Regions from separate parts of the Paenibacillus sp. FSL M7-0802 genome, predicted to be linked through region 1. Evidence: riboswitches for the same ligand, from Rfam matches in the RefSeq annotation. Region 1 holds a riboswitch; each other region holds the start of a gene.
The links. A riboswitch is a leader RNA that binds a small molecule or an ion and turns the genes downstream of it on or off. The one in region 1 is predicted to bind cyclic di-AMP.
Positions count from the first base shown of each region.

Region 2: another riboswitch for cyclic di-AMP. It lies ahead of MHB54_RS12885 (3D domain-containing protein); the one in region 1 lies ahead of MHB54_RS12485 (C40 family peptidase).
Region 3: another riboswitch for cyclic di-AMP. It lies ahead of MHB54_RS06230 (hypothetical protein); the one in region 1 lies ahead of MHB54_RS12485 (C40 family peptidase).

Region 1 covers NZ_JBBOSD010000001.1:2,665,894-2,668,161, reverse strand. The annotation lists gene MHB54_RS12490 (GNAT family N-acetyltransferase) at 47-553, opposite strand; gene MHB54_RS12485 (C40 family peptidase) at 857-1,357, opposite strand; cyclic di-AMP (ydaO/yuaA leader) riboswitch at 1,363-1,500, opposite strand; gene MHB54_RS12480 (hypothetical protein) at 1,777-2,268, opposite strand, start outside.
Region 2 covers NZ_JBBOSD010000001.1:2,770,910-2,773,177, reverse strand. The annotation lists gene MHB54_RS12890 (TatD family hydrolase) at 1-231, shown strand, start outside; cyclic di-AMP (ydaO/yuaA leader) riboswitch at 433-715, shown strand; gene MHB54_RS12885 (3D domain-containing protein) at 987-2,135, shown strand.
Region 3 covers NZ_JBBOSD010000001.1:1,244,595-1,246,862, forward strand. The annotation lists gene kdpA (potassium-transporting ATPase subunit KdpA) at 1-154, opposite strand, end outside; gene MHB54_RS28685 (potassium-transporting ATPase subunit F) at 306-383, opposite strand; gene MHB54_RS06230 (hypothetical protein) at 567-962, opposite strand; cyclic di-AMP (ydaO/yuaA leader) riboswitch at 1,078-1,250, opposite strand; gene MHB54_RS06235 (glutathione peroxidase) at 1,717-2,202, shown strand.

The DNA.
Region 1 (2,268 bases):
CGCCTTCGCTATACAACATCGCGGTTGTATGCCGAAGGCGCTTTTATCATAGAACCTGGGTTTGGTGTTCGGGACGATATACCATACAAAAAAACGGTTTTTTGCCATCGGGAGTCTGGCGTTCATAGGTATCTGTAAGCTCAAATCCAGCCGCCTTGTAAGCCCGGATAGCGCGCCCATTCCAAGTGAGTACCTCTAGATCAATTTCATTCTTCGGGTTGCGTCGTTGTGCTTCCTCTGCAATGGCACGGACAAAATCAGCGCCTTTGCCATGTCCGCATCTTTCAGGATGCATTCCAAGACCTAGCCGGGTCACACCGATCATAGGAAAATATTGAGCAAATCCCGTCAGCTTATTCTCTTCATCCAGTACGGCAACATATTGCTCTTGGCGAAGCGTGGGACTTCCAAATTCGACTTCAAGCGCCTTCATTTGTTCCCAGGGGAGCCAACCGTATATATTATAAGGTGGATCATAGCGCCACTCACAGATTGCAGCCGCTTGATGCTCGTCCATCGGTACGATCCGATAGTTGGATATTGAGGCCGGCATGTGTTCCATCCTCCTTTTACAGGTACTTCAATCATTAACAACAGATTGTAGACAAGTTGCAGGGGAATGGCAAGCGTGTTTATTTCATACTCAAGTCGGGTATACATTCAATAAGAAGGATTTACTGCTCATATGCTCCCCCAGCGCTGACGGTAAAACCGACGATGTTCGCTAAAATTGAAACCTTTTGAGGCTTCAGTTCGTCAGTAATGATAATAATTGCTGATGTTGTGGACATAAAAAACCGCAATTCGATTCCGGCCAGAATCAAATTGCGGCTAGGGTTAGCTTGCTGTGCGTTAGTTATTCTACGTTGTCGTCATCAGGAATTTCTGAAGCTACAGAATGGTAAGCGTCTGTGCTCATAATTCTTTTTGCACCGACATAGCGGTTAGCGTAATAATTTTCGTTCAGTGAGCTAACTACTACACCACGTGAAGTCGAGGAGTGGGCAAATTTCCCTTCACCTACGAAGATACCTACATGGGAAATGCCTCTTCCTGTGGTGTTGAAGAACACCAGGTCTCCAGGTCTCATTTCGTCGCGGGATACAGAAGATCCCATTTTGAATTGTGATCCGGATTGATGCGGAAGTTTAATTCCCAGTTTGTTGAATACATACATTGTGAAGCCGGAGCAATCGAATCCCTCGAGTGTAGTGCCTCCGCTTCTGTAGCTCGTTCCTTTGGCATCTTGAATGACCTGGTCCATCTTAGAGTCTGCATATGCACTGCCGCCACCGAATGTAAAAGATGTAAAGGCAATGGCAAGACCCATAGCTGCGATCGTTAGCTTCTTCTTCAAAAAAAATATACCCCTTCCAATGCCTGCGAGGTTAGCTTAAGGATTCGGTAGAAGGTTCCCCTATGACCACTCTGTTGCGAGATCAATTCACCCAAACTGGTTCCCCCGCTTCCTAGGTGCCAGGAATTAGGCTTAACTTAAGATGTGCACCTTGGAGAGCAGTATTCACAATAACGTTATTTTTGAGATAAAGGTTACAATAAAGATTACAAAGTTGTTACTATCAGTTCACTGCGATTATTGTAACAAAGACGGCTGGCTTTGGCAAATGTTTCATTGCAAAAAGTTACAAAAAAAATCTGCTCCTAATGTCCAAGGAACAGATGTTGTTAACAGTATTCAGTTATGTGTCGTTTGCGCGGATATGAATCAAGATTTTTCGACAGACGGAAATGAAGTAAAAAACATAAAGGCAGGGCTTAACTTCTACTGGAGATATCGGTATGCCATAGTCTGTACTGCGAACTGATATGCCACAGCCTGACCAGACTAGTAACAAAATGATACGATTGCTGGAGAATGAGCGCCAGCATGCCAGTCCAAATCATCGCCACGGTGCCAAATAGACCGAAGACCAGCAGCACACAAGCACCAAGCAAAAGAGATATACCGACAGCTGGAAGGAGCTGGCGAAAGAAGGCGAGCAGGGACGATAGTATGGCGTGACCACCGACAGTCCCCAGTTGCATATACAGGATGCACTGCCGAATGAACCATCCGTATGCCATCCATCCCATGACATAGGGCAACAAATGCAGCAGATAAGAGGAAGATTGAAGTGCTCCTGCTACAATAGGGTAGAGTCTCGGTACTACCCAAATGGCGGGAAGCAGCAGCAGTCCCAACTCGATGATGTAATACAACAGCGACGACATGCCATGGCGTTTCATACCCTTGAAAAAGGACAGGCT
Region 2 (2,268 bases), 110 kb from region 1:
TTCAAAAATGCCAAGCAGCCAAAAGAGGTGCTCGCACAGGTGCCGCTGGACCGTCTGCTCATTGAAACTGATGCTCCCTATCTGACGCCTCATCCGTTTCGTGGGAAGCGAAATGAGTCTGCACATGTGAGACTGGTAGCAGAGGCTGCAGCCCAAATCAAAGGGATTACAGTGGAGGAATTAGTGTCAATAACGACCCAAAATGCCCTGGAACGATTTGACATTCAATGAAAAAGTGAAGAAATCGATCAAAATAAAGAGATAGACGAAGCTAATCATGAATTTGTTGCAGGAAACTCGAGAATATTACAATATTTTAACCGAATATTTTAAAAAATGTACTTGAAACCTGCTTTACAACATGCATAGAAACAGGATATCATCTTTTCAGTGAATTGTTGTTTGAATGTAAACATCAACAAGTCATTTCATGAACCAGTCTCGCTGAGTCCCTTTTACAGGGAACGGGGGAACCGATATGGCTTACAGTACGTCCGGCATATGTGCAAGAAGGGAACGTCTCTTCCGCCAGCCGGCTCGACCGAAATTCTTTCCCCGAATGGGATTGAATAGGTGGAGGAGCCGTATTTCGATTTCTTTCTGGGTCTTCGGGGTGAATGTGAAGGCGACCGCCATGAGCGGTTGACCCAAGCTAGGGCGACTCTCTACGTCCGAACCCGACAGCTAACCCCGTAAGCGTAACAAGAGAGAAGCCATCTCGTGCATGAGTTTTCCCGCATATTCACACATGCCGGAAGCCACGAAAGAGCTCTCTAGTCTCTTTCTCTGGCTTTTTTTGTTGTGAATAAAAGAAAATCTGTCATCATACTGTGGTTAAACAGGGGAGGACAGCATGCCGCGAAGACGGGTACATGGTGCAGGACAGTCGCAGTTTGGGCTTGTCTTGTAGAAAATCTGTTATAGTCACGTCAAATCTCAACTATGTCTTACTCCAGACGGCGGGCTATGTAAGGAGGACGGAGGAAATGGGCATTTTCCAAAAAAAGGATACCCATGAGTCACGCTCATCCAGCATGTCTTACGTATTGCGTTGGAAGCAAGAGAATGTGCGCCAGGCTGCTTTGGTTGCTATTTTTCTAATCGCGCTAACGATTATGATTTCAATTCTGATGTACACGCAATCTAAAAAACAAGTCTTTTTTGTCATCGATGGCAAGGCGTCTGCGGTAGAAACCCGGGAATCCAAGCTTCAAGATTTGCTGAGCGAGCATTCCATTTCACTTCAGCCGCATGATACAGTTTCCATGCCGCTAAATGGAGCAATACAGGATGGCGATCGCGTAGTCATTAAACGTGCCAATCAAGTCAGAGTATCTTCAGGCAATGAGACGAAAAAGCTGTACACAACAGAAAATACAGTAGAAGGTGCCATTCGTACCTCGGGCTATAAATTATCATCAACGGATAAAGTTTATCCTGCGTTGGATGCCTCTGTTTCGTCTAACATGGACATAAAAATCGTCCGTGTGAAGAAACAGCAGGTCGAACAGAAAAAACAGGTGCCTTATCAGGTCATCAAAACGGCCGATCCGAGTCTTTATAAAGGCGATAATCGGGTCATTCAAAGCGGCAAATCGGGTGTGGTCGTCCAGCACGTTCAAAAGGTATATCATGATGGAAAGTTGGTATCCAAACAGCTGGTTAACAAGGAAGTTGCACAGAACCGTGTGGATAAAGTCATTGCAGTAGGAACGAAGAAAAAACCGGTCGTTCTGGCTGCTTCCGTCGGTCCCAATGATGCCGTTAAGGCAACGACGGTTAGTTCGGGCAGTGCTGTCCGTAAAGCAGGCGTCAATTTTAAATATAGCAAAGTTTTACAAAATGTCTCCATGACGGCGTATTCCTCACAGGAGCCAGGTATCGGTACACGTACTGCATCCGGCGCACGTGTCACGGAAGGACGCACCATCGCGGTCGATCCGAGTGTAATTCCAATCGGCTGGTGGGTGTATATCGAAGGGGTGGGCTTCCGCCGTGCGGAGGATACCGGTGGCGCGATTAAAGGCCACAAAATCGATGTGTATTATGAGAGTTTGAGCCGAGCCAACCAATTTGGTCGTAAGCACGGTAAAACCGTTTATGTTATCGGACCGATAAAGCCTGAAATCAACTAAAACAGGTTGTGTATGTTGAGGGCAATGCGATAGTATTAACAACATAGTTATGCCATGCTAAGAAGAGGATATCCTCTTCTTATTTTGTTTTCAAAAGCAGGGAAAGATAAATATAGCTTGCTGTGTAGCAGTG
Region 3 (2,268 bases), 1.4 Mb from region 1:
ATCCTACTATCTTATAAATCAGCTTTTCTGTTCCGCCAAAAATCCGATCCGTCCGATTGGGTTCATTCGAGAATACATGATACATATAGGTGCCCACTGGCTTTACCAAGAGCAGCAATATGACGATCACAATTCCAATTTGAAGCAGCTCCATCCTTTATTCCTCCTTCAAAATGCTCCTGCGTTTGGAACAACAGACCTGCTTCCAGAGCACCAATTGTGTGCACACGTTTGCGAAAACCCGCTACCTATGATGCTTAATATTCAGATCTGTTGTTCCCGCCCGCTCTATCCCCTATAGCTGACTAGAACTTTTCAGGGTTCAGGAGTGCGTAGATTAAATACATAAACACAATAGCCGTAAGCCCAAGTATAACGATCATCCTCTTCGTCCTCCTTTAGAGGTCTGCGCATCACACCAGCGTACAAACAGCAGTATCACTCCATAACTCACAGCCATGACGAGCAGCATGTATATATCCATCATGTTTATACCCTCCGTATCGGTCCTCAGATCGCCATTCTTATTTGATCATAAAATCATAAAACAACTATGTTATAAGTGCTTATCCGTTCAGCAGAAAACCCACCTCTCCGTTCAATGTGTAGATCACATGATCCGCTCCCAATCCCCGATAAATTCCTTGTGGATTACAGCCGTGCGTAATAACATAGATCGATTCCGATGTTAGCGGCCGACATATTTGCAGGAAACGGCACGTCAGATTCAAGCTGTTCTCGAACAAATACACACTACCAATTTCTTTTTTTGGAAAATTCCATTTTCCCGCTTGCATGGTATTGATGCGGACAATGTGCTCCACACCCATTTTTTTGAGCTGTCGTTCCTCCTGGGCGCTATTCGTGAGAACTGCAAACGCCAATTTTTTGAAAATAAGCAATTTCACAAAACTTCTGCCCGCTTCATTCGGTGCAGTGACAATAATTAACCGACCTTCCATCAGTAGCTCCTCTCCCGGTATAAAAAGACAACAAAAAGAAGCCGAAGGAAAAAGGCTTTCCTCCGGCTTCTTACATATCCATGATAAAATAAACCATGGCTGCACACGGCGGTTTGTTGCCTCTCCCTGTACGCTTACGAGGTTAGCTGTCGGATTCGGACGTGAGAGTCGCCCTATTTCTGGCACTTGACCTGAAAATTCACCCCATGAGACACACGGCTTCCGAAGCCGTACAATCTCGATTGGTTCCCCCGCTTTTGCAACTGCAAAATTCAGCGCTATAGACATTTCGTTGTTGCTTCATTCAAGTTAATTTGAAATTACGTCTTGAATCATACACCCGCGCATGGAAGACTGTAAAGCTCAACTGCGGGGTTATAAATCGGCCTTTAGAGCCTAGGATATTAATAATAGCGCTTACAATGCAACTATGCTTCTCACAGCTCCTTCAATCTCTGTTTTTCATCCCTTTTCGAAAATGACAAGCATGTCAATATTGGCGTAGGGTAGGGCGTTTTTGGCCTTTTTTTGTAAAAAGAGAAGAAAATACGCTATATGTACCAGCTAAACACCGATTGAACCCGCTTTTATAAGAAGAAACACCTTAATTCGCTCCATTTGCGGTGCGATTTACTGTTTTGAACAAAATACGATTTTACAGCGGCTAAAGGCTTGATACAGCTTTTCAAAACTTGCAACCTCGATTTTAATTGCTTACAATTTAATTGCTGAATATTGAATAAGGAGAGATACTATGACCGTTTATGAATATGATGCGCACACCCTGCAAGGGAAACAAATTCCGTTATCCACATATGAAGGGAACGTTCTGCTTATCGTGAACACTGCCAGCAAATGTGGGTTAACCCCCCAATACAAAGCGCTACAAGAGCTATATGACCAGTACCATGAACAGGGGCTCGAAATTTTGGGATTTCCCAGCAACCAATTTGCCAAACAAGAGCCAGGTTCCAGCGAGGAGATTTCCGAGTTTTGCCAGATCAATTATGGTGTTACCTTTCCGATGTTCGCCAAGACAGATGTCAATGGCGATCAAGCGCACCCCTTATTTCGTTACCTGACCCAAACTGCTCCGGGGGTATTAGGGTCCAAAGCGATCAAATGGAATTTTACTAAATTCTTAATTACACGAGAAGGTAACGTATTTAAGCGCTATGCACCGCAAACCACTCCAGATAAGCTGGCGGGAGATATAGAGAAGCTTTTGCAGCAAAACTGACATCCTTCTTTATCACAGTTAATAAACGACCGGTTGTCTACCGTTGTTCTGTGGCAAAAGGATATA